Regions from separate parts of the Virgibacillus salidurans genome, predicted to be linked through region 1. Evidence: riboswitches for the same ligand, from Rfam matches in the RefSeq annotation. Region 1 holds a riboswitch; each other region holds the start of a gene.
The links. Region 1 has a riboswitch for cobalamin ahead of KFZ58_RS01260 (ABC transporter substrate-binding protein). Riboswitches for the same ligand answer to the same signal wherever they lie in the genome.
Positions count from the first base shown of each region.

Region 2: it holds a riboswitch for cobalamin, as region 1 does, so the genes downstream of both, KFZ58_RS02145 (acyl-CoA thioesterase) here and KFZ58_RS01260 (ABC transporter substrate-binding protein) in region 1, are expected to answer to the same signal.
Region 3: it holds a riboswitch for cobalamin, as region 1 does, so the genes downstream of both, KFZ58_RS17955 (ribonucleoside-diphosphate reductase subunit alpha) here and KFZ58_RS01260 (ABC transporter substrate-binding protein) in region 1, are expected to answer to the same signal.

Region 1 covers NZ_CP074373.1:214,594-224,683, forward strand. Annotated here, with positions in the region: gene cdaA (diadenylate cyclase CdaA) at 1-694, shown strand, start outside; gene KFZ58_RS01235 (CdaR family protein) at 687-1,910, shown strand; gene glmM (phosphoglucosamine mutase) at 1,992-3,338, shown strand; gene KFZ58_RS01245 (S9 family peptidase) at 3,745-5,535, shown strand; gene KFZ58_RS01250 (ECF transporter S component) at 5,564-6,055, shown strand; gene KFZ58_RS01255 (hypothetical protein) at 6,052-6,219, shown strand; cobalamin riboswitch at 6,444-6,628, shown strand; gene KFZ58_RS01260 (ABC transporter substrate-binding protein) at 6,762-7,772, shown strand; gene KFZ58_RS01265 (FecCD family ABC transporter permease) at 7,732-8,802, shown strand; gene KFZ58_RS01270 (adenosylcobinamide amidohydrolase) at 8,802-10,090, shown strand, end outside.
Region 2 covers NZ_CP074373.1:386,956-397,045, reverse strand. Annotated here, with positions in the region: gene KFZ58_RS02175 (ArsR/SmtB family transcription factor) at 1-426, opposite strand, end outside; gene KFZ58_RS02170 (YaiI/YqxD family protein) at 656-1,102, shown strand; gene KFZ58_RS02165 (hypothetical protein) at 1,164-1,328, opposite strand; gene KFZ58_RS02160 (TetR/AcrR family transcriptional regulator) at 1,461-2,033, shown strand; gene KFZ58_RS02155 (MMPL family transporter) at 2,122-4,236, shown strand; gene KFZ58_RS02150 (M20 family metallopeptidase) at 4,333-5,520, opposite strand; gene KFZ58_RS02145 (acyl-CoA thioesterase) at 5,577-6,047, opposite strand; cobalamin riboswitch at 6,169-6,355, opposite strand; gene KFZ58_RS02140 (macrolide 2'-phosphotransferase) at 6,440-7,342, opposite strand; gene KFZ58_RS02135 (hypothetical protein) at 7,535-8,134, shown strand; gene KFZ58_RS02130 (response regulator transcription factor) at 8,154-8,846, shown strand; gene KFZ58_RS02125 (ATP-binding cassette domain-containing protein) at 8,932-9,849, shown strand; gene KFZ58_RS02120 (ABC transporter permease) at 9,842-10,090, shown strand, end outside.
Region 3 covers NZ_CP074373.1:3,601,146-3,611,235, reverse strand. Annotated here, with positions in the region: gene KFZ58_RS17980 (beta-keto acid cleavage family enzyme) at 1-32, shown strand, start outside; gene KFZ58_RS17975 (3-hydroxyacyl-CoA dehydrogenase NAD-binding domain-containing protein) at 34-1,008, shown strand; gene KFZ58_RS17970 (thioesterase family protein) at 1,026-1,502, shown strand; gene gdhA (NADP-specific glutamate dehydrogenase) at 1,817-3,205, opposite strand; gene gltC (glutamate biosynthesis transcriptional regulator GltC) at 3,365-4,270, shown strand; cobalamin riboswitch at 4,370-4,553, shown strand; gene KFZ58_RS17955 (ribonucleoside-diphosphate reductase subunit alpha) at 4,661-6,895, shown strand; gene KFZ58_RS17950 (flavodoxin) at 6,892-7,326, shown strand; gene KFZ58_RS17945 (ribonucleotide-diphosphate reductase subunit beta) at 7,307-8,350, shown strand; gene KFZ58_RS17940 (PadR family transcriptional regulator) at 8,894-9,217, shown strand; gene KFZ58_RS17935 (DUF1129 family protein) at 9,219-9,893, shown strand.

The sequences.
Region 1 (10,090 bases):
GATTGTGGTTGTGTTGGCTGTCAGAATGCTAAGTATTTTATTTAGCTTACAAACAATCGAATGGATTACAGAACAAGCCATTCTATGGGGATTTCTCCTTATAGCTATTTTATTCCAACCAGAGATAAGAAGAGCATTGGAACAGCTTGGAAGGGGAAATATTTTCGCAAGAAGTGCAAGATCTGAAGAGGAATTGATGGAACAAAATATTGAAGCAATCATACAATCATGTAAATATATGGCTAAAAGGCGTATAGGCGCATTAATTTCAATTGAGCGTGAAACAGGAATGGGTGATTATGCAGAAACAGGGATACCGATAAACGGGAGACTGACTCATCAACTGCTTACAAATATTTTCACACCAAATACACCACTTCATGATGGTGCTGTCATTATAAAAAGGGAAAATATTGTGGCTGCGGCTTGTTATCTGCCATTATCAGAAAGCCCTTATATATCAAAGGAACTGGGGACAAGGCACAGAGCGGCAATGGGTATTAGTGAAGTGACAGATTCACTGACGATTGTTGTATCTGAAGAAACCGGTAATATTTCTTGTACACGTAATGGAGAATTACATAGAGAACTTGACCCAGAAGATCTTCGTAAAATATTAAATGAAAACTTATCATTACATCTTAAAACCCCTGAAAAGAAGTCATGGAAACGAAAGGGGGAAAAGAATGGATAAGTGGTTTGAAAGTAAATGGTTTGTAAGGATTATAGCATTGGTTTTTGCCATATTACTATATGTGATGGTTAGTATGGAAACAGATACGGCAGAAAATGAGAATACCCTTTTTCCAGAGACATCAGATGAGGTGAGTACACTAGAAAATGTTCCGGTAGATATACGTATGGATGAAGAAAATTATGTTGTGAGTGGTGTTCCGGAGTATGTCAACGTTACTTTAGAAGGTGTTGCGAGAATATTGACTCCAGTAGAGAGACAACGGAATTTTGATGTGTTTGTTAACCTGGAAGGGTTAGGAGAAGGGACACATGAAGTGGAAATTCAGTATGAAGATATACCACCCGAATTGTCCGTATACATCGAGCCAAAAACAGCCGAGGTGACGATTGAAGAACGAGCTACAGAGGAATTTCCGGTGACTGTAGACTTCATTAATAGCGACCAGCTTGCGGAGGGTTTTGAACTTGGTGACTTCGAAGTAGAGCCCACGTCGGTATCCATTACCAGTTCAAGAAGTATTATCGATCAAATCGGAATGGTAAAAGTGTTTGTGAATGTATCCGGATTAGATCAATCGATTAACAATCGTGAGGTACCTGTTAATGTATATGATAGTCAAGGAAATGAATTGAATGTTTTAGTGGAACCTGAAAATGCTGTCGTGTCTGCTGATATAAATAATCCAAGCGATACCGTATCACTCAATATCTCAACAACAGGTGAATTGCCGGATGGGTATGCATTAGAGTCGCTTGATGCTAATATAGATGAGGTTGAAATTTTTGCTACGACAGATGTATTGGAAGAAATAGAAAGTGTTTCTACAGAGGAAATAGATTTATCGCAAATTACAGAGTCACAAACAATTGATGCAAGCCTGTCTCTGCCTGAAGGAGCAGTATCGGAAACGGAGACGGTGGAGGTCGATGTTGAGGTGGAGCCAGCGCAAACCATTGAAGACGTTCCTATTGAAACAGAAGGCTTGCAGGATGGACAAGATGTGACCTTTGTGGATCCGGACAACTCGGAAATGGATATAACAATTGCAGGAAATGGCGCAGATGTAAGTGAATTAACAGCAGGAGATTTTAATCTATTCATTGATGTAAGTGATTTGGAAGAAGGTGAGCATTCCTTGCCTGTAACGATTGAAGGCCCGGATGATGTGACAATCACAGGGGAATTTGAAGAAGTAACAATTGAAATCACTTAAGTGACGCCTGTAAGAGATTTACCGAGATTAATAAACATCGCTCTCACTAGGTCGAATTGGATATAAAGGAGAGGTATAGCAATGGGAAAATATTTTGGAACAGATGGTGTCAGAGGAGTTGCAAATAAGGAACTCACACCAGAACTGGCATTTAAATTAGGACGTTTTGGTGGACACGTTTTAACTAGTGATACAGAAAAGCCTAAAATCATCATAGGACGTGATACACGCATTTCCGGGTACATGCTTGAGGGTGCACTTTTAGCCGGGTTACTATCGATTGGTGCAGAAGTCATGCGTGTCGGCGTCATTTCAACGCCAGGTGTTGCTTACTTAACAACAGCCACAAGCTCACAAGCTGGCATCATGATTTCGGCATCACATAACCCAGTTGAAGATAATGGCATTAAATTTTTCGGCTCGGACGGTTATAAATTATCAGACGATCAGGAAAATGAAATTGAACGCCTCATGGACGGGGATGATGATCTGCCGCGTCCTGTTGGCGGGGATGTAGGTGTCGTTAATGACTATTTTGAAGGTGGCCAAAAATACCTCTCCTTCTTGAAGGATACGATAGATAATGACTTTGAGGGTATGCGAATTGCGCTGGATTGTGCTCATGGTTCAACATCTACCCTGGCGACACATTTATTCGCTGACCTGGAAGCCGATATTGTCTCAATTGGCTCATCACCAGACGGGTTAAATATAAATGATAATGTTGGCTCAACGCATCCGGAAAAGCTGCAGGAATTTGTAGCAGAAAAGGATGCCGACATCGGACTTGCTTTTGATGGCGATGGGGATCGCCTAATCGCTGTCGATGAAAAAGGAAACATCGTTGACGGTGATCAAATCATGTATATTTGTGCAAAATATATGAATGAAATAGGTGTACTAAAATATAACACGGTCGTATCAACGGTGATGAGCAACATAGGGTTTTATAAAGCGCTGGAAGAAAACGGAATACACAGTGATAAAACGTCAGTAGGGGACCGTTATGTCATGGAAGAAATGCGAAAAGGCGGCTACAACCTTGGCGGAGAACAATCAGGGCATATTATTTTCCTCGATTATGTGACAACAGGCGACGGGATGTTATCCGCTATCCAGCTTGTAAATGTCATGAAAGAAACAGGTAAGCCCCTATCAGAGCTCGCAGGAGAAATGCGTATCTTTCCGCAAGTACTGAAAAATGTAAAAGTTGTCGATAAAAATGAAGCCCTGACGAATTCTCGCATTAATAGCGAGATCGAGGCAGTTGAAAAAGAACTGGGTGATGAAGGACGCGTACTGGTCCGGCCATCGGGGACAGAACCTCTTGTCCGTGTCATGGTAGAGGCGCCTACGAAAGAAGACTGCGAAATGTATGTTGAACGTGTTGCGAAAGTGATTGATGATTTGTTGGGGATGAAGGAATAGATTTGATTGGAGCCGCTCTCTGGGATGGGGGCGGTTTTTTGATTGGGATTGTTTAAAATGATGTGTAATAAGTGGATGGCCCCTCCCGTTTGAGTGTGCTCCCTCCCGTATTGGATGCATGCTGTCCCGATATGAAGTTGCCCCCTCCCATTTTGGATGTTTTCTCTCCCGATTTGAACGTGCTCTTCTTTTCAATGTTGATAACTGGTTCTGCCAGATTGATAAAAACTCCCGCGAGCGATCCGCCGACCGAATCCCGACCCCAATGGGACGAGTCCCGTAGTCCGAGCAGCTACACGATTAAGTCTAATAAAAAAACCCAATATCTCTACCACATGCGAGAGAAATCATTTATACTAGGATTATCTATTAATTTTGAAAAAACATACGAATGAGGAGGTCAACAATGATACAATTTCCAAAGCCAACCGTAGAACAATTTTTCCGCACAAATGTGATTAAAGATTTTACAGTGAGCAGTAATGAAGAGCGGCTTATTTTCAGTTCCAATATAGACGGGAAAGTGAATTTATGGGCAATGGATTTACCGGATACATTTCCATATTTGTTTGCCCATCATGATGAGTCAATTAGCTTTATCCAGGTTGATCCGAAAAATCGCTATGTGCTCGCAGGGTATGACAAAGACGGGGATGAGAACCATCAGATCTACGCTATTCCTCATGAGGGCGGACTCCCGCAGCCGCTTATTACTGGGGAACCGGAGGAAAAGTATTATTTTACCCATCTGAGTGAAGATGGAAAACGAATCTATTATATGACATCGAAAGAGAATCCATCTTTCCTGAACGCGCGCATGCGTAACTTGGAAAATAATACCGATACATTACTGAACGAGGGAGAAGTATCGCCAACGCATCTAGTAGCGGTATCTGACAATGAAGATGCATTTGTATATTTGCGCATGTTTGCAAATACATATATTACAGGCTTTGTGAAAATTGGTAATAAATCCTATGATTTAACACCTGATCCCGAAAAGGTTCACGTTGTTGGGGATGCTGTTTTTGTCGATGATAAAACGATCTATTTTGTAACAGATTACGAGAGTGAATACAGCTATGTGGCAAAATTTGATCTGGCTACAAAGGAATTTGCGTCTGTACTGGCGATCGAGGAAGAAAGTGTAGAATCTCTAAAGTGGGACAAGGAAAATGAATCACTTTATCTAGTAACTGAAAAAGGTGTGGAAGATATTTTATACCGTTACGAACCGGAATCGGAGCATCTTAAAAGGCTGTCCACACCAGTTGATGTGATTGAAAAGGTACATGTTGCCAAATCCGGGAATCTGTATATGCTGGGAAGAAGCAGCACCGTACCACTTAATATTTTCCAAACAACAAATGGGGAGGAATGGAAGCAACTGACAAACAATCGCGTACTGGGTCTTAGCACGGAGGACATGGTTGAGCCTGATGTGGTTTCCTATAAATCTTTTGACGGTATGGAAATAGAATCTCTATTATTCAAGGCAAAGCCTGAAAATGACAACGGTTATACGATTCTTTGGCCACACGGGGGGCCACAGGCATCTGAGCGAAAAATGTTCCGTTCGATGTTCCAGGCATTCCTGAATCGCGGATATACCATTTTCGCGCCAAACTTCCGTGGGAGCACAGGCTATGGCTCATCTTTTGTAAAATTAGTGGAACAAGACTGGGGAGAAGGGCCGCGCCTGGATAATGTGGCCGGCATTCAGTGGCTGTTTGATAATAATATCACAAATCCGGAAAAATTATTTCTCGTTGGTGGCAGCTATGGTGGCTACATGGCGCTTCTATTACACGGACGCCATCCGGAATATTTCAAAGCGGTAGTCGATATCTTCGGGCCGTCTGATCTATTCACATTCGTTAATTCCGTCCCGCCTCATTGGAAGCCAATTATGGAGCGCTGGGTAGGTGATCCAGAACGTGATAAAGAGCGTTTTATTAGGGATTCACCCGTAACTTACCTGGACGGTATGACAAAACCAATGCTCGTTATTCAAGGGGCAAAAGATCCACGTGTCGTCAAAGAGGAGTCCGACCAAATCGTCGCTAAACTTGAAGAAAAAGGCCGCGATGTGGAATATCTCGTGCTGGAAGACGAGGGGCATGGCTTTTCGAAAAGAGAAAATGAGATTAAGGTGTACAGTTTGATGCTGGACTTTTTGGAGAAGCATCAGGGATAGGATAGATATTGAGAAAGGAAATCTGAAAATGAATGTTAGAAAAATGAGTTTACTAGCCTTATTTATAAGTCTATCTGCAGTAGGCGCGGCTATTAAGGTACCTGCAGTGATTGGAAGTGTAGCATTGGATGTTTTCCCGGCTTTATTAGCAGCGGCTTTCTTTGGGGCGGGAGCCGGAGCTATGGTCGGGGCTTTCGGCCATTTGCTTTCAGCGCTTATTGGGGGAATGCCACTCGGAATCCTACACTTAATTATTGCGATAGAAATGGCTTTGCTTGTTTCACTGTTTGCTATACTTTTTCAAAAAGAACAAAAGGTTTTAGCTGGAGTGTTATTCTTGTTCGGTAATGCCTTGATCGCCCCATTACCATTTATATTCTTATTTGATATTGCATTTTATATTGCAATGCTACCTTCGTTATTCATAGGCTCTCTATTAAATATAACTATAGCTTATATAGCTATTCCGCGTTTGTTTGGATTTCAGAGATATTATTATAAGGGAGAAGTGAGGGGATGAGATACTTTAGTGAAAAAGAAAAAACAACTATTAGTAAGGAAGTAGAAATAAACCCCGAAATTAAAAAGATGATACAAGAAATTAGAGAAGAATATAGGCAGGGATTTGGCATGCCAACTTCAGATCTTCTTGAATCATTTTCTTCTAAGGACTTTGAATTTTAACCAGTTTAGCGATAATAAATGACTATTCTAGTCGCTGAATTTGGCACGTTTATGGTCAAAGCCCTGCTGTATTATAAACGGGTGAAGAGAGGTGTAGAGTATAGTTAATATTTGGGCTGAGGAGAGTAGTTGAGGATCCTCTCTCCCATCAGAACCCGTGCTTCCTTGAACTAAAAGTAATGACAAATCCTGTAGAACTATGTATACTTAAGTTGTGAAAAAATTAATAGTTTAAGGCTTCAGGTGATTTCGACTTCAGAAATTATAATAGGGAAGTTGGTGAAAATCCAACGCGGTCCCGCCACTGTATATGTGAGCTAGCTGTAATGACCACTGTGCATTCGATGTATGGGAAGGACAGTAAGCGATGATCATAAGCCAGGAGACCTGCCTGTAACCGGACGCGCACCAAACCTACGAGGAATAGGAGGGTGTAATGGGACAGGTTTATTTTATTTGTTGGCTGCCCTTTTACATATCCATCTTCATTTCTCGTGAAGATGTTTTTTTAGTTTATACAAATACTATAAGGGGGTACGAACGTGAAAAAGATTTTATCATTTTTATTTGTATTAATACTTACATTTGGTCTTTTAATCGGCTGTGGCTCTGAATCCGAAGATGATTCGCAAATTTCAGATGACAGTGCCGAACAAACAGAACAAACGGAAGAATCAGAGGGCACAGAGGAATCAGAAGAAGGAGCATTTCCGTTAACGATCACAGATGCGCTTGATAATGAAGTGACCATAGATGAAAAACCGGAGCGTATTGTTTCGGTGATTCCAAGCAATACAGAAATCGCATTTGCGCTTGGGCTGGAGGATGAAATCGTTGGTGTCTCAGACCATGATAATTATCCGGAAGAAGTGCAGGAAAAAGAAAGAATAGGTGGTTTAGAAATGAACATCGAAGTAATCCTTAGTTTGGATCCAGACCTCGTTCTTGCTCATGGATCCAGTGCGGAATCCTCTCAGGAAGGACTGCAACAGATTCGTGCTTCCGGCATCAATGTATTTGTTGTAAATGATGCACAGGATATTGAAGGAACCTATGAAGCCATTGACCAAATCGGACAAGTTACAGGAACGCAGGAAGAAGCAGATGAAATCGTCGACAATATGGAAGAAGGATTTGCAAACTTAAGTGAAACGGCAGAGGAAATTCCTGAAGAGGAACGCAAATCGGTCTTTTTTGAAGTATCACCGGCACCGGATATTTTTACTGCAGGACAAAACACATTTTTCGATTCACTCCTAGAGGTTGTTGATGCAGATAATGCTGCTGAAGAACTGGATGGCTGGGTGCCAATCGATCCGGAGTCCATTGTAGGGCTGGATCCTGATGTTATTATAACGACATACGGGCATTATTCGGATAATCCGGTAGAACAAGTAGTAAGTCGTGACGGTTGGGGCTCCGTGACTGCTGTTGAAAATGAAGATGTTTATGACATACATTCTGACATTGTAAGTCGTCCGGGCCCACGCTTAGTTGAGGGTGCAGAGGAGATTGCTGAAGTTGTTTATCCGGAATATTTTGAAGCGGAGTAAATATGTAGTTGCCTATATAATGGCACTCGTATTTTTAATCATTTCCATGCTGACCGCTATATCGGTTGGTAGTGTGTCCGTTCCTGTTTCAGAAATTATCACAATTCTCGGTGCACAGATTTTTCACTTACCGATAGCTGAACAGGTCGATGAGACATATAGAAATATTGTTTTTCAAATTCGCCTGCCCAGAGTGATTTTGGCAGGGTTAGTTGGAGCCTCTCTTGCCATTGCAGGAGCGGCCTTTCAAGGCTTACTGCGAAACCCACTGGCGGATCCATATATCTTGGGAGTTTCTTCAGGTGCTTCTGTTGGGGCAGTTGCGACATTGTTTTTTAATATTTCTATTCCATTCCTTGGACTTTATACGCTGCCGGTTTTAAGTATTACGACAGCCTTATTGACTATTTTATCTGTGTTATTTTTCGCTAGAAGAGTGGACCGGACGATGCGGGTGGAGACGATTATTTTAACGGGGATTATTTTTAGTTCTTTTTTAGGTGCATTTATCTCCCTTATCATTGCTTTTACAGGTGACCAACTGCAGCAAATCATGGGCTGGCTGCTTGGTAGTGTGTCGATGCGGGGATGGAGCTATGTTGGTATTATTATTCCATTCTTCATTATTGGAGCCCTTTTGCTGCTTATCAACACAAGAGAGTTAAATGCGATGTCATTTGGAGAAGAACGGGCACAGCATCTAGGTGTCGATGTCCAAAAACGGAAATTAATCATTTTGGTTGCCGGGTCGATACTGACTGGTGCGGCGGTGGCGGTTTCCGGGGCAATAGGTTTTGTTGGTTTGGTGATTCCGCATTTAACTAGACGCCTGTGGGGACCGGATCATGTTCACCTCTTGCCACTCTCCATTTTAACCGGTGCAGGATTTTTAATGCTGACAGATCTGTTGTCACGAACGATTATCTCGCCGACAATTTTGCCGATTGGTGTGATCACGGCATTAATTGGGACGCCAGTATTTGGAGTCATTTTGATTAAACAACGAAAAGGAAATCGAGGGGGGATGTAATGTTACGTTTGGATGCAGTTGTTGGAGGCTATGATGGGAAGCCTGTTATAAAAGATGTCAGCTTTTCTGTTTCTAAAGGAGAGTTCTTTGGTATCTTAGGCCCTAATGGCAGCGGGAAGACAACCTTGCTGAAAATGGTTAGCGGATTAATTGCCTGTACAGATGGTTCCATTCAACTAAATAACACGAACATAGCGGATTTTTCGCGAAAAGAACTGGCAAGGAAAATGGCAGTACTCCCCCAACTCTCTGCACACGCATTTTCCTATACGGTGAGGGAGACGGTGGCACTTGGAAGATACGCGCACACCCGAGGCTTGTTTCAAAGCTGGACAACGAAGGATGAAGAAGTACTGCAAATGGTCATGGAGCAAACGAACATCACCCGCTTCCAGCATGATTTGGTGGAGCAGCTCTCAGGTGGTGAGCAACAGCGGGTGTTTCTCGCACAAGCCTTAGCCCAGCAGCCGGAAATTTTATTACTCGATGAACCGACCAACCATCTGGATTTAGCCTATCAAAAAGATTTGCTTGATTTGTTGAAAAAAGGGGCAAAACAGCAAGGGCTGACGGTTATTTCTATTTTTCATGATTTAAACCTTGCCAGTTTGTATTGTGATCGATTGCTACTACTGCACGAAGGACAGACACGAGCCTTGGACGCCCCGGATGGTGTACTGACAGAGGAATTAGTTAAAGAGGTGTACCAAACCGAGGTGAAAAAGCATCCCCACCCGGAAATTGCCAAACCGCAGATGCATTTAATTCCTGCTGGTGACGATTTTTTATCTGATGCGAAGATTGATGCTTCCATGCTGCATGTGAAAAAGGAACATATTACGCTCACATCTAAAGTCCCAATGCGAACATTATCATCAGGCGTGTGTGGTGCCGGTCATGGCTGGAATAGTTATTTTGTTAATCGTCATGTTCCGAGAGACTATGACTGTTCGGATCCTGAAAGTGAGATGCGGAATTACCTAGAAGCGTATGGATTCGACGCCTCTCTTACGGTGGGAATGATGACGGCCGTTCAGATGGAAGGTGTTGCTTATGGGTTATGGGAAAAAGAAGACGTTTCCCTTTTTACTGTAGTGACAGCAGGGGTCGGGAACGCGACAGATAGCACGCGAACAGAAGCGGCTTTTGGGAAGGTAAAGCCTGGGACGATCAATATATGGTTATTTGTAAATGGGAAACTGACGGAAGAAGCCTTTATACAGGCGGTAATGACTGCAACAGAGGCGAAAACGAAAACGCTAATGGAGCTGGGGGTTAAAGATAGCGA
Region 2 (10,090 bases), 170 kb from region 1:
AACCTCATACGCCTTTTGTTCGGCTGTCTCTTTGTAAGACAAATGCGCGTACTTAAAAAACAGTTCCTGGACTTCTTCGTTTAATTCTTTTAGCAATTTGTCAGATAGATACATATGTGATTGGCTGCCGCCAACATGGTTAGCAGGAGCTTCCTTTTCCGTGTTTTTATACACCATTGCCTTTGCCCGGTAATATTTTTCAACGATCCCTTTTTCTGTTTTCACATGATCAATTTCTAAAATGTCATGCTTATAAAGTTGCTGAATATGATAATAGATCGTTCCAGGGTTCTTCCCTACCTTATCGGCTGTCTGTTTTGGCGTCATTGGCTCTTCATACAAAAGTGCAATAATGCGTGACCGTAGTGGATCAGAAATGACTTTTTGCTGTTTTAAATTAATTTCCATTGTTTCTCGTTTATCCATCTTGATATCACCTCTATTTGGGAATAATTTGCATTTACAATTCAATTTAATTTTCCAAATTAATTATTTAAATTTATTATACAATTTATTTTATTAAATCGCAACATTTTTTAATAATTACCATCCATTGGGTTTCAAATCTATTACATACCTTTTATCGCTTTTGCCGTTTTTATTTGATAAAATCAACTTATACTACCAACTTACATAAGAAAAATAGGTGAATTCAATGAAAATTTACGTTGACGCAGATGCTAGTCCAGTGAAAGATATTGTCGTTTCAATAGCTCAAGATGCAGGGATCCCTGTCGTGCTTGTTAAAAGCTTTGCGCATTTTTCTCACGATGAGGAGGAAGATGGAGTGGAAACGGTGTATGTTGATACTGGAGCCGAGGCTGCGGATTATAAAATTATGAAACTTGCCCAAAAAGACGATATTATCATTACACAGGACTACGGCCTTGCGTCACTTGGATTAGCAAAAGGATGCACCGTACTTCATCATAAAGGCTTCACGTATACAAATGAAAATATCGACCACCTCTTACAAACACGCTACATTAGCTCCATGGCAAGAAAAAGCGGAAAACGAACAAAAGGTCCAAAGCCATTTACAGCAGAGGACCGGGAAAAATTCAGTAAGCTTTTTAGAAATACAATTGATCAAATGAACTAAATTTAATAATTCTATATTCCAATTTCAGTTTATCAGCAAGAAACCTTTTAAACATCCTTATTCACTGGACTTTTTTCATTGCGCGTCTTTCCGCATACGTTACACATTTGAAACAAACAGGAACCTTTTCACCCTCATCATTAATATACGTGCGTGGTTTCACTGCCTTATTATTACAAATATAGCATTTTTCCATACCCAAAATTCTCTTCAACCAGTTAGCCATTTATGGATCCCCCTAACTTTAAAAAACGAACATGTTCATGAACAGCCACAATTTCATTATAATATACCAAGAAGACCAAACAAATTCATGGATCAAAAAGCATTCCTTTATTATAAAACGTGAGGTGAGTATATGGCACGCGAGCGAAAATTTACCAAGGAAGAATTATATCAAACAACAAAAGAAGCCCTGCTTGAGTACAGCTATGCCGGGTTTACCTTTCGTATAGTAGCGGAACGGTTACATATTGCACGAGGTACTTTATATAAATACTATGAGAACAAAGACGAGCTAATTACCGATTATATGGTGGAAGAGATGAATCATTTCCTTAACGAATTACAAAAAATAAATACATATAAAAATTTCGAGGATCAGTTTGATTACCTTTTATATATTATTTTCAAGGACAGGGAAATCCATCAAATTAGGGAGATGGCATATCAGATTCCAACAGAGATTAATGAGAAAGTCAAAGCAAATAAAGCGCGTTTAGATAAACAGCATCAGACGATGTATGCCACCCTACAACATTTTGTTCAGTTAGGGAAGACAGAAAACCTTCTAAACCCAACACTACCGGATAGCCTGATTTTAGGTTTTATTTTCCAAACGGTTGATATTCCAAACCATGCCAGCATACCTTATTCCCAGTGGGTATCCTCCATTAAAACGATGCTAACACATGGGATATTTACAAATTAGTATTTGACACTACCGTCACTTTCAATGATAATATCAAGGTGACAGTTACGTCACTTTGAAAATTTATAAAGATGAAAGGAATTGAAATATGAAAAATGTCTTACAATCAGTCACGGATCGTGTTAGTACGAAAAGAGGCATGTGGATTACGCTGGGCATTTGGGCACTTATTACCGTTCTATTAGCAACGTTTGCCCCTAGTGCGCAGGATTATCAGGTCTCCAGTATTGAAACACTGCCTGAAGATGCACAATCAGTTGTAGCGAGTGAAAAAGTAGATACATACGTTGAAGACAGTAATAATTTACCAGCTCTACTAGTCTTCGAATCAACTGAAAGTGAAATAGAGATATCCGAGCTGACCGATCTGTTTAATGCTATTGACGCAGAAAATATTACTGGAATTGAAGAAGTTATTCCACTGGGAGAATTGCCTCCTCAAGCTACAGAAGGTTTTTTCTCAGAGAATGAGTCAACAGCACTAATACCACTCCATTTAAACAACACGCTAGATACACCAGAGATAAAAGATACGCTAAATCAAATTCAACATTTAACGGATCAACATACAGATTTGAATTTATATGTGACAGGGCCTGCTGGAATTGCTACAGATACCAATGATCTCTTTTCCAGAGCAGACCTTGTTCTAATTATGTCAACAGTAGGAATCATACTTGTTTTATTAGTCGTCATATACCGCTCACCGCTTCTAGCTTTAATACCTTTGGTAGCGGCAGGTGTTGTATATCTAATCGTGGCACAGCTATTGGGGTTATTAGGAAAAGCAGGCCTCTTGATGAGTACCCAGTCCATATCCATTATGACGATCTTGTTGTTTGCGGCCGTTGTTGATTATTCACTATTCGTATTCTCACGTTTTCGGGAAGAATTGAAAACCCATGAAAATAAGCATGATGCGATGAAGATAGCTATGCGCGGAACCGGATTACCGGTCTTCTATTCAAGTGGAACGGTGCTGGCAGCTATGCTTATTTTAATTTTCGCTTCACTGGGCGATTATCAAAATTTTGCTCCCATTTTTGGAACAACACTTGTTGTCATTATGCTGGCATCCGTGACACTTGTTCCTGCCCTATTTACGTTTTTTGGAAGAAAGTCATTTTGGCCATTGATTCCACGTGTTGGGCAAAGCCCTGTAAAAACAAATTCCTTTTGGAGCAAGGTAGGCAGATTTGTTACAAAAAAACCGATCGTATCTGTTTCAATCATTGGCCTCTTCATCCTTGTATCGGCTAGCAACAGTTTAAATCTGGATTATGAATTTAATATTTTAAAATCTTTCCCTGAGAATATGCCCTCCAGAGAAGGATACGAAATAGTGGAAGAAAACTTCGAGGCAGGCAGTCTAGCACCCACCACTGTATTGTTTGAAGGAAAGGAAGCTGTCAGCGAGGACGAACAAGAAGTATTAATGAAAAATCTATCTGAACAGCCACTTGTCAGCAGTGTTCGAGTCGACCAAATGATGGACGATGAGACAGTCATTTCATACAGCATGACATTCGAAGAAAACCCATATGAGGCGCAGACCATGGACGCTTTAGAAACCATTCGAAATGATTCAGATGCCATTGTCGAAGCAAGTAATTTGAATGGTGATCTATTCTTTGCTGGTGAAACAGCTACATCTGTAGATGATCGGTCGCTCAATAACCGCGATTTGATCCTCATCATCGTACTGGAGACAATATTAATCTTTGCAATGCTGATTTTCCTAACCAGATCGTTTAAAATGCCACTGTACATGATGGGTACAATTTTAGTATCTTTTGCTGCTGCATTAGGTTTAGGCATGTTTCTAACAAGTCTTTTCTTTGATATCGATACAATAAGCAACAGGGTTCCGGTCTATGCCTTTATCTTCCTCGTAGCGCTTGGGATTGATTATAATATCATGCTTGTTTCGAGATTTATGGAGGAAAGGGAAAAGTATCCTATTAAAAAGGCGGTGGAAATTGCGGTTGCAAATACAGGTGGGGTTATTTCCTCAGCCGGCATTATTCTAGCAGCAACATTTGCCGTATTGATGACACAGCCTATTCAGCTATTGTTTGTATTCGGATTTATTGTGGCTGTCGGTATTCTAATAGATACCTTCTTAATTCGAGGTGTACTGCTTCCAGGATTGCTAGTCTTGTTTGAAAAAGATAAATCACGCGATTCTGTGAAAAGTGAATAAAGAACTAAAGCGCCCATCCGCAAAAACGGATGGGCGCTTTAGTTCGACAAATTTCGGGGCGTGACAGGCACTGTTCGGGGAACGCAAACTCCTAAATTATTCCAATGTATAATAATCGCACACAACCTGTCCTACTGCTTTTGCAGCAACCAGGAGTGCGTCTTCGTCAATATCAAATTTGGGATGGTGATTAAAGTACGGATCTTCTACCCCTTTTGGTTTACAGCCAATAAAGAAGAACGTGCTTGGAATCTTATCTGCATAGTATGCGAAGTCCTCTGAACCTGAGAATTTTGGATATTCTTTAACTTCCTTAATGTCAGGGTCGTCCATAATTTCCAAACTAGATTTGACAACTTCTGTAGCTTCAGGATCATTATATAAGACTGGATAATCGTCTTTGTATGTGAGCTCGCACTCCACACCAAATTCTTCTTCAATTCCAGCAACAATACGGTGAAGCTCTTTATCAATCCGTTCTTGTGTTTCACTATTCATATATCGGATGTCCCCCTCAAGCTCAATACGATCTTTGATTACGTTGAAGCTTCCTTTTCCGTCAAATGAACCAATCGTAACAACGCCCATTTCAAAAGGATTTAAGCGACGGCTAATGATCGTTTGAGCTGCCGTAACAAAATGGGATCCCGCGACAATCGCATCGTTTGCCATATGCGGGGAAGACCCATGTCCGCCCTTCCCTTGAATCGCCAGTTTAAAATAAGATCTCCCGGCCATTGTATACCCGCTTCTGTATCCGACTGTTCCAGCAGGATCTGTTGGAAATAAATGAACGCCAAAAACATTATCCACATCATCAAGTGCCCCTGAATTCACAATACTTTTTGCTCCGCCTGGTGGCGTTTCCTCTGCGTGTTGATGTATAATTTTAATTGTACCTGAAAGCGAGGATTTCAGTTGAATAAGACAGTCAGCGAGAATCAGTAAGTAAGCTGTATGACCATCGTGGCCGCACGCATGCATAACCCCTTCATTTTTTGATTTAAAAGGAACGACCGCCTCTTCAACGATCGGCAGTGCGTCAAAATCTGCTCTTAGACCAATCGTTTTCCCCGGTTTATCTCCTTTGATTGTGACAATAATACCATAACCATTTCCCACATTTGTTTGAATTTCCACATCTTTATTTTTATAAAAATCAACAATATACTGGGCTGTTTTCTCTTCTTCAAAAGAAAGCTCCGGATTCTCATGCAAATAACGGCGAATGTCGATCATCTCATCTTTTCGATCTTCCAGCATTTTCATTAACTGATCTTTCATGTTTATTGCTCCTTTCGTTATCATTCCCTACATATTAATTATACACCTTCTATCATTTATCTAATAGCAGCCCGCCTTTTTCGGTTTTCTTTTCTTGAAGGCGCGGTTCTATGTAACTGTTTTTCCTCCTCGCTTTCAGGATATACGTTTGGTACTGGAACGGGACTGCCTTGTTCGTTTACAGCAACCATTGTCAGAAAAGATTCTGTTGTTAATCTTTCCTCATTTTTTATTAAATCATGTGCGGTGACTTTTACAAACACTTCCATAGAACTTGTCCCTGTATATGTCACATATGCTTCTAACCTCAGGGAATCTCCTACTTTCGCTGCTGAAAGAAAGTCAACAGAATCAATGGACGCTGTCACTACAGCGCTTTTTGCATGCTTCATTGCTGTTAATGCTGCAATTTCATCGATATAAGCAAGCACTTTACCGCCAAATATTGTATCCAAGTGGTTCGTATCCGGTGGAAGTACTAATCGAGTCTGAACGGTTTTCGATTCTTGAATTGCTATTTTTTCCATAATCTTGCCTCCCGAGAAATTAAAAAACATCCTCTATCTTAGAAGATGTTAAAATGCGAACAAAAAAGCTTCATTTACATGAAATTAATTCTCGCAACACCTTCCTATCTCCCGTAGGATTTAAATGTTCTTCCTTATGGCAGGTCTCCTGGCTAAGAATCATCAAACCCTTCTCCCTTCCCATTTCATTACAGAAACAGTGGACACAAAAAGAGTTCTCCTCATCACAGTGGCGGGACCGCGTTGGAATCGAACCAACTTCCCTTTTCAACTTTTTAATCAAAGTCACCATAAGGCAAAATATTTAGTTATATCTAGTATACCACTATTTATTGTATTGTTCTGTGGTTTTTTCGGAGGTAGTGTTACTTTTGAAGGTTTCAAACTTTAAATTACTTTCCCACTCCAAGTGTCTGTTTAGCCATCTCCCTATATTCCTCCAAACCAGATATCATCGCAAATTCAGCAATGGCAACAGGATTTGCAGCCTGAAGCTCAACAATGTGATCGAACATCGATGACCATACATAACCACCAGCATTTTCATATGCTTGAATTAATTTTTTTAAAGCCTCTTCCCCAAAAACTGCTAAATGTGCTACAAAATCATTTGAAGGATCATCAACACGTGTTTCTGTCCAGTCAATGAAACCAGTAACTCGAGCATTTTTATTAATTAAAATATGTCCAGCATGTAAATCCCCGTGAATGAGTGCTGTCTGTTTTGGCCAAAGCGAATCATTAGCAAGCCATGTTTGCCAGCGATCCCATAGCTCTTCATCCACACCAAATGCAGTTTTTACCTCTTTCATTCTTTCTTTCATAGATATTCTTATTTCCTCAGGGGTTTGCACAGATAATCCCGCTTGTTTTGCGTCTTCATGACTAACTTGATGCAATGCCGCCATTGAACTTCCAAGCGTTTCATGAAATAGCTCAGGAACATTCTTCTCATCGATTTCCCATACGTATGCTTTTGCTTCCGGATCAATTGTGCCGGCCGGTATACCATCTAATAGCCTATATGCAATAAGTTCTTCTGAAAAAACAACCCAGTTTGGTGTCTGCATAGGTATTCGAGGCTCCACGAAATCCAGTATTTCTTTTTCCTTATTAGCTTTAGCAATTACATCTTTGCGTCTTGGAAAACGGAGAACCCAGTGTTCTCCTTCAATATTTATTGCAAACACCACTTGGAAATCAAGCCCAGATTCATTATATTTTAGTGAATCCTGCCTTAATTTCAATCCATGTTTCTTCGCTTTTTCTATAACTTCTTCCTCTGATAGCGTCATGAGTTACACTTCCTTTTTAGCTTCCTTTTAAGGAAATACTATCACATATATTGGTTTATTAAAGGATTTTTTATTAAAACTCCCTCTCATATTTAACCGAATTCTTAAGGTTTTCTTAATGATACCGTTAAGTATTTCTTATGTTTTCGCTTATATAGTAGTAGTATGATGTTATTTTTAGGAGAGATTTTGATGAATGAGCAAAAGGTGTATATACTATTGACAGATACAGGAACATTATTCACAAAAATGATAAAACTATATACAAGGAAACTGTATAATCATGCATCCATATCTATTGATCCCAACTTCTCAGAAGTCTATAGTTTTGGGAGAAAAAGACCTAAAAACCCTTTTATCGGGGGTTTTGTTAAAGAAGATATTCAAGCAGGTCTACTAGAGCAAGCAAGATGCGCCATTTATAGTTGTACTGTTTCTGAAACTCAAATTCAAAAAGCACATGACTACTTACAGAAAATAGATGAACAAAAGCACAACTATCGATATAACTTTTTAGGCTTATTCGCGATCGCATTCAAAAAACAACTGAAAAGGAAGAACGCCTTTTTCTGTTCCCAATTTGTTGCAACGGTTTTAAAGGAATCTGGTATTATTGATTTTGAAAAAGCTTTATCCCTTGTTACGCCTCATGACTTAGAGAATGTAGCCGGATTTGAATTAGTTTACCAAGGAGAACTAAGCAATTTTGACGCAGAGACGAATAACACGGTACATATAGTTACCTCTAAGGACACACTTCCCATTGATATAGGGACAATGACCGTACAATAAAGAGGAGGTTGAAATAAAAATGGAACAGCAAATAAATATATTAGTCGTAGAAGATGACAATGATATTAATCAATTATTATGTCGAATTATTAAAAAAAGCAATTACCTCCCCCAGCCCGCATATTCCGGTACAGAAGCTATGCTTTATCTGGAAAAACAAGAATGGGATTTAATGCTGCTTGATTTAATGCTTCCTGGAATGTCTGGAGAAAAAATCCTTGAAAAAGTCAATGCCTATAGCAATGTCCCGATAATTATTATTTCAGCAAAGGGAGAACAGCAGACAAAAATCAATTCATTACGATCAGGTGCCGATGATTATATTACAAAACCTTTTGATGTTGAAGAGGTGTCTGCACGAATTGATTCCAATTTGAGAAGGTCTAAACGCGCAAATACCATACCCAGAAAAAAAGAATTGACACATAAAGATATCTTGATCGATTTGGAGTCTAAAAATGTCCAAGTAAATAGCATAATGCTTACATTGACCGCCCGAGAATACGCAATATTAGTCCTCTTGCTCACGTCCCCAAAAAAGGTCTTTTCAAAATCCAATTTGTTTGAAAGCGTATGGAATGAAACGTTTCATGGTGATGATAATACGGTTAATGTTCATATGAGCAACCTAAGGAATAAACTCGCACGAGCAAACCCAGATGAAGAATATATAGAAACCATATGGGGAATGGGCTATCGTATTAAATCTTAAGATTTTCTTAAGCATTATCTTAAGCCTTTCTTATGACTTCTATCCTACACTACCTTTATAGCAAATAAAGGAGGCTATTATAGATATGAGTGAATATATTCTCAAAACAAATAATCTCACAAAACAGTATAGAAATGATTTCGCCCTTAAAGATATCAATATGACAATTGGAAAGGGAGAAATTTATGGATTCATTGGTCAAAATGGTGCTGGCAAATCGACAATGCTGCGTATAGCTACAGGACTCGCCTTCCCATCAAGCGGATCGATAGAGCTATTTGGCAATAACCAATCTTTCACACAAGCGCAAAAAAGAATCGGAGCAATAGTAGAAAAGCCTGCACTTTTTCCGAATATGACTGCATACGAAAATCTGGAAGTACATCGGTTGCAAAAAGGCATCCCTGGAAAAGACTGTATCAAGAGAGCATTAGATCTTGTTGGTCTTAATGATACAGGGAAGAAAAAAACAAAAGACTTTTCACTTGGGATGAAACAAAGGCTCGGACTTGCTATTTGTTTACTAAGTAGCCCGGAGTTTTTAATTCTCGATGAGCCAACAAATGGATTAGACCCAATGGGTATTATTGAGCTACGCGAACTACTAAAAAGGCTAAATCGTGAAACAGGGCTAACTGTTTTAATATCGAGCCACATATTAAGTGAATTGCATCAGCTTGCAACAAACTACGGTATTATTCATAAAGGAAGGCTACTTGAACAACTAACAGCAGAAGAGCTGGATGAAAAATGCAAACAGCATTTACGCATAAAAGTTGATAACCCCAATATGGGTGCAACGGTACTGGAGAATGATCTTTCCACTACTGATTATGAGGTTATAGCTGATGGCATGATCAAATTATACGACTATCTTGATGATATTCGCACTGTTTCGAAAGCATTAACAGCCAACGATCTTGTCATTGAACATCTCTCACAAAATGGTGACAGCCTCGAGAGCTATTTTTCAAAGCTTGTTGGAGGTGCAGACCATGAGTAATCTCATCAAGGCAGAATTATTTAAATTACTGCGGAACAAAACATTTTGGGTCTTAATAGTAACCATCACAGGCTTAAGTGCATTGTTACATTATTTAGTAATTATTGAATGGTGGCATATGACGTCCCCATTTTCAGAGGTTGGACTAAAAGAATTTAATGCACTAGGTGTATTTACAATACCTTTATTTTTCAATTTAATTGTCAGCTCACTTGTGGGATTTTTTATCTCTATTGAGTTT
Region 3 (10,090 bases), 440 kb from region 1:
ACTTACAGAAACCAAACGGAAAGGCGAATTAATATGAAATCAGAAGAATCAACAGCACAGATAAAAAACATCACCATTGTAGGAACCGGCGTCATTGGCAATGGCTGGATTACACGATTTTTGGCAAATGGCTATCAGGTAACAGCGAGCGATCCTGACCCGGAAGCGGAAGAACGCACACGCGTGGCAGTCGAACGTGCATGGCCAGCAATGGAGAAGGTAGGTTTAGCGGAAGGGGCTTCATTAGATCAGTTATTTTTCGAAAGTGACCTGAAAACAGCTGTTTCGAATGCTGACTTTATTCAGGAAAATGTACCTGAACGCGAGGAGCTTAAGCGAACAGTGATCGCTGAAATTGATCAGCATGCACCAGAAGAGGCCGTGATCGCTTCAAGTACATCGGGTATTTTACCTAGTACCTTACAGGCCGATTGCGAGCATCATCCGGGGCGCGTTATCGTGGCACATCCTTTTAATCCAGTGTATTTGATGCCATTGGTTGAACTAGTTGGTGGAAATAAAACGAAAAACTTTTATATTGAAAAAGCAAAAGCCTTTTATGATAGTATTGGCATGAAGCCCCTCGTCATTCAACGGGAAATTGAAGGGCATGTGGCAGATCGGCTGATGGAAGCGATCTGGCGGGAATCCCTGCATATCGTCAATGATGGCGTGGCAACAACAGAAGAAGTAGATGCATCCATTGTCTATGGGCCTGGTCTGCGTTGGGCATTAATGGGGCCATTTCTAACCTTGCATATGGGTGGTGGAAAACAAGGCATGAGACATTTGCTTGAGCAATTTGGCCCGGCATTAAAACTTCCATGGACTAAATTAGTAGCACCAGAGTTAACCGATGAACTTGCTGAGAAAGTAATTACAGGTACAGAAAAGCAAACAGCGAATACCTCAATGGATGAACTAGAAGAACGCCGGGATCAATTTTTGATCGAGCTCCAGGAATTATTAGAAAAGTATTGGCCTGCAGAGACTGTCGGACGGCTATAATATGGAGGGGACCTAAAGTGGGAACAGCAAAAGTAATTCTACAAAATAACGTAAGGGATGAATGGATCGATTATAATGGGCACATGAATGATGCAGAATATGTGCGTGTATTCAGTTGGGGTGTTGACGCGTTTATGAAAGCGATCGGTTTGGACGAAAGTTTTCGTGATGAAAAGCAGTACACGACGTTTACATTGGAAAACCATGTCTGTTATTTAGCAGAAATGAAACGTCACGAGCCATTTGAGGTACATTTGCAACTGATTGATTATGACGAGAAGCGTGCACATGTCCTTTATGAGTTGTATGGAAAAGATGGCAAACGAGCCGCAACGAGTGAACAAATGCTCATGGGGATTGATCAGACAACAGGAAAGCCCGCACCATTTCCGGATCCAATTTATTCTGAGGTAAAGGGATTGGCTGAAGCTCATACACCTGATGAAAAACCTGCCGAAGTTGGACGTGTGATTGGGATTAGAAGGAAGAAGTGAAAATAAGCAAGCATGCAGTGGGTAACCACTGTTTGCTTGCTTATTTAGCATCAATTGTGAAATAAAGACCGAAAAAATTTGTTCCCGCAGGAGTCACGGCACTTCGCTTATCCGAACTGACGAGGGGGCTCACCATCCGCCCTAAGGTGCGCGAAATGGGTTTCCGGAGCGAGTCGCTGCTTTCAACCAGTGTTTGCAAAAAATTGTCACTACGTCCTCTTTTATATCAACTACGAAGATTTAAAAGCAATAATACTTATGAAATGAGCCAAAATAAAAAACATGCAGATAACCTCTGCATGTTTCAAAAATTATTAAACCACACCCTGAGCAATCATTGCATCCGCAACTTTTCGGAAACCTGCGATATTTGATCCGGCCTCTAAATTGCCTGGGAGATCAAATTCCTCAGAGGAAGCGATACAATTTTGGTAGATATTTTTCATGATTTCCTGCAGTTGCCCGTCGACTTCTTCAAATGTCCAGGACATCCGCATGCTGTTTTGTGCCATTTCAAGGGCAGATACTGCTACACCGCCAGCATTTACGGCTTTTGCAGGTCCGTACAATACATCATTGGATAAAAATACATCAATAGCTTCTGAGTTACAAGGCATGTTTGCTCCTTCTCCAATTGCTTTGACGCCATTTTGAACAAGCAGTTGAGCTGCGTTTTCATCAAGTTCGTTTTGTGTAGCACATGGAAGCGCGACATCGCAAGGAATCTCCCAGATGCCAGTACATCCTTCAACATAAGTAGCTTCAGGATACTTTTCGATGTATTCACTGATACGCCCGTTATTTTCTTCTTTAATCTCTTTTACGACGTCAAGATCAATACCATTTGCATGATAAATATAGCCGCTTGAGTCACTGCATGCAACAACGGTAGCACCCAGTTCCATCGCCTTTTCGATGGCATAGATTGATACATTTCCGGATCCTGATACAACCACCGTAGATCCGTTCACAGACTGTCCTTTATCTTTTAGCATTTCTTCTAAGAAGTAAATCGTCCCATATCCGGTAGCTTCTGTACGTGCCAAGCTGCCGCCGTATTCTAATCCTTTTCCAGTTAAAACACCTGCATCAAAGCTGGAATTCATTTTCTTGTATTGGCCAAACATATAGCCAATTTCTCTAGCCCCTACACCGATATCGCCAGCGGGTATGTCGGTGTTCGGACCGATGTATTTGGCAAGTTCTGTCATAAAACTTCGGCAAAAGCGCATGATTTCATTATCTGATTTGCCTTTAGGGTCAAAATCAGCTCCGCCTTTTCCTCCGCCAATAGGCTGTCCGGTAAGGGAGTTCTTGATGATTTGCTCCAGTCCAAGGAATTTTACAATACTTAAATTGACGGACGGGTGGAAGCGCAAGCCACCTTTATACGGTCCTAGTGCGCTGTTAAACTGGACCCGAAATCCGCGATTTACATGTGTGTTGCCCTCATCATCAACCCATGGGACACGGAACGTAATTACACGCTCGGGTTCAATAATTTGCTCTAAAATTCCTTTTTCCATGTAGATGGGGTATTTTTCTAGGACAGGTATAAGGGATTTGAAGATTAATGCTACAGCTTGATGGAATTCGGATTCATTCGGGTCACGTTTTACAACGGTTTCATATACTTTTTCCAAATAATCGTGGACTTTTTGTTTGTTGTCTGTACTCTTTTTTTCGCTAACGGCGTTTATCATTCTATTCCTCCTTGCTTTTTGTTGGTATAATTAAGTGAAAATTTTTGTTGGAAAATTAGCTAATACTATTCTAGTTTACAAAAAATAATTCATCGAAGCAATATCAATTATAGATGAAATCAATGCCAATATGCGATAATGGACAAAGAGGTGAGTGTTATGGAACTGAAACAGATTAAATATTTCATTGAGGTTGCAAAGCAAGAACATGTGACAAGGGCGGCTGATACCCTGCATGTAGCACAATCTGCGGTTAGCCGGCAAATTTTTAACCTGGAGGCAGAACTTGGTGTTGATTTATTTATACGTGAGGGGAGGAACGTCCGTTTAACTTCGATCGGAAAGGTATTCTTAGACCGGATGGAAAATGCCATTCATGTTATTGACGATGTTTCTCAAATTATTGAAGAGTACACAGATCCGGAGATGGGGACGATCCATATTGGGTTTCCCAGCAGTGTAGCGAGTTATATTCTGCCAACAGCGATTTCTGCATTTCGGGAGCGCTACCCGAATGTGAAGTTTAAATTAAATCAAGAATCCTATTATGAACTAAAACAGGCCGTCATCAAGGGTGAAATCAATATGGCATTACTGGGACCTGTCCCGGTAAAGGAAAAGAAATTAGAGGGTACAATCCTTTTTTCGGAAAATATGGCAGCATTATTGCCGGCAAGTCACCCGCTTGCAGGATCCGATTCCCTGCATTTGAATGAATTAAGAGATGACTCCTTTGTATTGTTTCCGGAAAACTTTGTCCTGCGCAATATTACGATTGATGCATGCAGGCAACTTGGATTTGAACCGAACGTTTCCTTTGAGGGCAAGGATATTGATGCCATAAAAGGATTGGTCTCTGCAGGGCTCGGAGTATCTCTCATACCGGAGATAACACTCGTTGATAATTTGCCCCGTGCAACGGTGAAGATGCCGATTACTACACCAAATGTCACCAGAACGGTAGGAGTTATCGTGCCGTCAGATCGTCAATTACTTCCAACAGAAAAATTATTCTATCAATTTTTAAAAGAATTCTTCGTGCGTCTTGAGCAGTTTCAGAGTTAATCCGGGGAAAAAACAGGTAAAAAATCATTGCATTCTATTAGACTGTATGCTAGAGTTGGATACAACATATAGAGAATAAATTAGTTAAGTATAACCATATATAGTATTTTGAGCTACGGTGATAGTAATTGCTGTCTGAAAAGGGAATCCAGTTCAAAGCTGGAACTGCCCCCGCAACTGTACGTGTGGACGATGAGGGATAACCACTGTATTTTAACATACGGGAAGGACTCTAGGAGGTAGAAGCACAAGTCAGGAGACCTGCCATAGCTTGACAGTATCATTTCTCCGGGGTGAGGGAAAGGTGAAGCGGCATTATTTGTGTTGTTATTTACCGTTCATCCCATGAGGTGAGCGGTTTTTTAATTTATAACAAAGGGGAATTTATTCATGATCACAGTAGCAACAGCAAATCAGGAGCATATCATTCAAAAGATCGACCGCGCGGCGGAAAATTTATCTATCAACACAGAAAAATACAAAGAAAAATCACTACGAGCAATTCAGTCGAATGCTGCGCCGGAAAAAATGGCGGAAGTTCTAATCAAAAATGCACTCGAAAACATCGACGAGGTAAGTACCGAGTGGACCTATCTCGCAAGCCGGATTTATTTGCAGGAACTCTACCGCCAAGCAGGAGAGAACCGGCAGTATGATCCCGCGATTCGGTATGGAAATTTTTATACACTTATCCACACACTTACGCACAAAGGGATCTATTCGGAGGCCATACTGGACAAATATACAAAAGAGGAAATCGATCGCCTCGCCGAATATATTGAATCGGATCGTGATCTGCTTTTCAATTATTTAGGTTTATATTCCATCGCAACAAGATATCTCGCAACCGATCACGGGAAAAATACATATGAACTGCCACAGGAGCGCTGGATGATTATTGCGATGTATCTCATGCAGGATGAACCTAAGTCTGAGCGGACCGGTCTTGTTACCGAAGCATATTGGGCACTCAGCAACCTATACATGACAGTCGCAACACCCACATTAACAAATGCTGGAAAAACGCATGGCCAACTCTCCAGCTGCTTCATAGATACCGTCGACGACAGCCTGCAATCGATCTATGACAGTAATACCGATATTGCCAAACTATCGAAAAACGGCGGCGGCATTGGCGTTTACATGGGTAAAATTCGCAGCCGCGGCAGTGCGATCAAAGGATTTCAAGGGATGTCCAGCGGCGTTGTTCCATGGATTAAACAGCTGAATAATACAGCAGTGAGTGTGGATCAGCTTGGGACGAGAAAAGGTGCGATCGCAATTTATTTGGATGTGTGGCATAAGGATATCGAACCCTTTCTTGATTTAAAATTAAATAACGGGGACGATCGAATGCGCGCCCATGATATTTTTACAGGGGTTACGCTGCCGGACTACTTTATGGAAAAAGTGGAGAATCGCGAGGATTGGTATTTATTTGATCCACATGAAGTGAGACAAGTGATGGGCTATTCGCTGGAAGACTTTTATGATGAGGAAAGAGGAGACGGGGTGTGGCGCAGGAAATACGAGGAATGTGTTCAGTCCGAGCTGCTTTCGAAAAGAAGCGTCTCCGCAATTGATATCATGAAACGGATTATGAAGTCACAGCTCGAATCAGGCACACCATTCATGTTTTACCGTGATGAGGTGAACCGGCAGAACAGCAATCCGCATAATGGCATGATTTATTGTTCTAATTTATGTACGGAAATCACACAAAACCAGTCACCAAGTGAGTTTGTCGAAGAATTTATTGAAAATGAAGATACGATTGTTAAAAAATACAAGACAGGTGACTATGTTGTTTGTAACTTGAGCTCCATTAACCTCGGAAAAGCTGTACCGGATGATGTACTGGAACGGTTGATTAAAATTCAGGTACGCATGCTGGATAATGTGATTGACATTAACACATTGCCGATAAAACAAACGCAGTTAACCAATCATAAATACCGTGCAATCGGGCTTGGAACCTTTGGTTGGCATCACTTGTTAGCCCTGAAGGATATAAAATGGGAAACAGAGGAATCGGTCACATTTGCCGATGAATTGTATGAAAAAATTGCTTATTTGACGATAAAAAACAGCATGGAATTAAGTAAGGAAAAAGGAAGTTATCCTGCGTTTGAAGGCAGCAAGTGGAGTGATGGAACTTACTTTAAGCAAAAAGGCTACACGGATGATAAGTGGATGGCGTTAAAAGGGGAAGTAGAAGCAAATGGGATGCGTAATGGGTATTTAATGGCAGTGGCACCTAACTCAAGCACCTCTATGATTGCAGGGTCAACAGCAAGTATCGATCCAATTTTTAAGCCTTTTTACAATGAGGAAAAGAAGGATTTTAAAATACCAACAACCGCACCTAATTTAAATCATAACACATACGAGATCTACCGCCGTTCCGCTTATATTGTGGATCAGCGCTGGTCAGTCAGGCAAAATGCAGCACGTCAAAAGCATATTGATCAAAGCATTTCATTCAATATATATGTACCGAATACGATTCGCGCGTCGGTACTATTGGATGTACATTTGCAGGCATGGAAGCAAGGATTGAAGACGACGTATTATGTTCGTTCAACAGCAAATGAAATCGAAGAATGTGAGTGGTGTGAAAGTTGAGAACCTTAATTGCTTATTTATCCTATAGCGGAAATACAGAAGAGGTAGCGGATTATATTGAAACAAAGCTAAGGTGCGAAAATCTATCTGTGGAGCGGCATCTTATCGGAATCGATGTCCCAATAGATCCCGAAATGTATGATTATATCTTTCTCGGAACATTCACGTGGGAATACGGTAACACACCAGATGAGGTGAAGGACTTCGTGCTAGAAGTTGGCTATAAACCGGATAATATTGCCGTATTTGGAACAGGGGATACCCAATTTGGCGGTGAGGAATTGTTTTGCAGGGCTGTGGATAAACTTGCGAAATTTTATCACAGCCGCTGGGACGGTTTGAAGATTGAGCAATCACCTCGGGGAAGCCAGGAAGAGATAATAGATAAATGGGTAGAAGGAGTGTTACAAAATGCCAAGAGCTATGCTTGAGAAGGCGAAAACGTTGGAACCGCGTAATCCGAATAAATCAACCGGATTGTTTGGGGGTAAGTCGAGCGGGATTTTGAATTGGAATAACATTGCTTATCCACATTGGTATAAGATCTATAAGCGGCTTGTGGGTAACTATTGGCAGGCAGATGAAGTCAACATGTCCGGTGATGTGAAGCAGTTTCGCGCTTTGCCTGAATCAGAGCAGGAGGCATATTTGAAAATAATTGGCCTATTATCCACATTGGACGGTCCACAAACGAGAACTGCCCTGCTTTTGTCCCTGTATTCAACTGATGCATCGGTACAATCGATTATGGCAGTTATGGCTCAGCAGGAAGCGGTGCATAATGAAAGCTACTCCTATGTACTTTCATCCGTCGTATCGCTGGATGAGCAAAATGAATCTTTTGATCTCGGGAGAAAAGATCCTGTACTCTTGAAGCGAAATGAGAATCTGATCAAGCAATATAACGCATTCGTTGAAGAACCAACTATCGAAAATATCCTGAAGACGCTTGTGTACACGTCCTTGCTTGAGGGGATGTTCTTCTATTCCGGCTTTGCGTTTTTCTATAACCTGGCACGACACAACAAAATGGTCGGTACATCAACGATGATCAGCTATATTAACCGTGATGAACTCGAGCACGGACGCTTCATTGCAGAACTGTTCCGCGCAACACTGAGTGAAAACCCGGAATACAATACAGCTGAATTTACCGATTGGGTTTATACGCATTTTCAGGATTCGGTTGAGCTGGAAATCGAGTGGTCAAATTATGTACTGGCAGATGTGGAAGGCATCGACCTTGAAGAAATGGCAGGCTATATTAAATACCGCGCAAATAAGATGCTGCGAATGATGGGGCTGGAAGAAGTCTATCCACGACATGTGGAAAATCCAATGAAGTGGATCCGTGCCTATGTGGATAACTTTGATGGAACGAAGACAGACTTCTTTGAACAGAAGTCCAGGCAGTATACCAAGACGAGTGATTTGAATGGGTTTGATGATCTATAATATTTTGGTGGAGATGATTGGCGTGGAGCTGATCGTCTCCGCTTTTTGTGTTTAAGAGGAGCTGTGGAAAAGTGCGGCGTGGAAACGGGAGAGCCGAGCCTCAAAACGGGAGAAACAACATCGAAACCGGGAGGGAGCCGCACCAAATCGGGAGAGAACACCCCGAAACCGGGAGAGCGCGGCACTAAACCGGGAAAGAACTTGGCTGAAACGGGAGGCCGCTCTACCATATGCCCCTTGCTCTAACAGCTAGTATTAAGACTTTATTTTCCAAAATTTAACACTTGGATCTCGTGGCATCACTCACTTCGCTTTGTAGTGCTCTCGTATTCAGTTTCTCATTTTGCTAATTCAGGAGAGAACACCGAGAAACGGAAAGCCATCAACAGAATCAGGGAACTTAAATCTAGACAGCAAAAAACCGCTAACATGTATTGCAAGTTAGTTAACTTTCTGCTAAACTATATTGTATTACAAGATACATATAGAGGTAACGTAAATTTTTTTATGCAGCTATATTGCTATACAAGGTAGGTGGAGTATTTGTCGATAAGAAGTCAATTATTAAAAGGAGTATTGGAGGGGTGCATCCTCCAGGTAATCGCACGTCAGGCTGTATATGGGTATGAATTATCTGTAAAGCTTCAGGATTACGGGCTTTCCGTTAGTGAGGGTTCCATTTACCCCATCCTGCTTCGGCTGCAAAAAGAAAAGCTGATTAGAGGAGAAATGAAAAAGTCAGCGACCGGCCCAAATCGGAAATATTATTATCTGACGGAGGCGGGGTTTGAGGCGTTAGCTGATTTTAAAACGAACTGGGAAGGGCTCAAGGCACCGGTAGACCGTTTATTAAATAAGGAGGGCTAACATGGATGCAAAAGAATTGATTCAAATTAATAATGAAAAACGAAAACAGCTAACCAAAGAAAACAAGGAGTATTATGAGGATATGCTGGTCTATGTGCGCCTCTCCTATGACAAATCCGATCAGGAAACGGAAGAAATTCTAACAGAGTTACTGGATCATTTAGTGGAGGCGCAAGCAGAGGGGAAAACAGCGGAGGAAGTATTTGGACAGGAGCCGAAGAAATATGCGGATGAAATAATTGGAGAACTTCCTAAAATGGTGACGAAGGAACGCATGCAGCATTTTACAATGGGTGTGATGTATTTCCTAGCTAGTATTGCCTTTTTATCCGGAATTGCTACGTTGTTTAGTCATTATGTGCTTGGTATAGAGCCATTAACAGAAACCTATTATTTGGGGTCCTTAGCTTTTAAAACCTTGCTAAATATCGCTGTAGCATTTGTACTTCTATATTTTGTTATCAAATATATTCGCTGGTCTTGCTTTAAAAAGATAAATAAAGTAGCGGAATTCCTTTTGTCTAGTCTCATTGGTATTATTGCGATGGGTGTATTTATGCTAGTTATCTATGTCACACCTGAATTTGGTCCGACTATGCAGATTCCCTTCTATGTGGCCTTATTGCTTGGAGTTATATTGTTTTTGGTAGCACGAAGGGTGAGAAAGGCTATATAGTAAATCGGGAGAGAGGCGGGGATAAACGGGAGAGGATGTGTTGAAATCGGGAGAGACCGGGCTGAAACGGGAGAAAGAACATCGAAGCCGAGAGAACACCTCTAAATCGGGAGAGAATAATATAAAACCGGGAGCGGCCTCTTGGAACCTCGGGGCTGGACCTTCTGCTTCATAAGGAAGCAAGATAACCTCCCCGA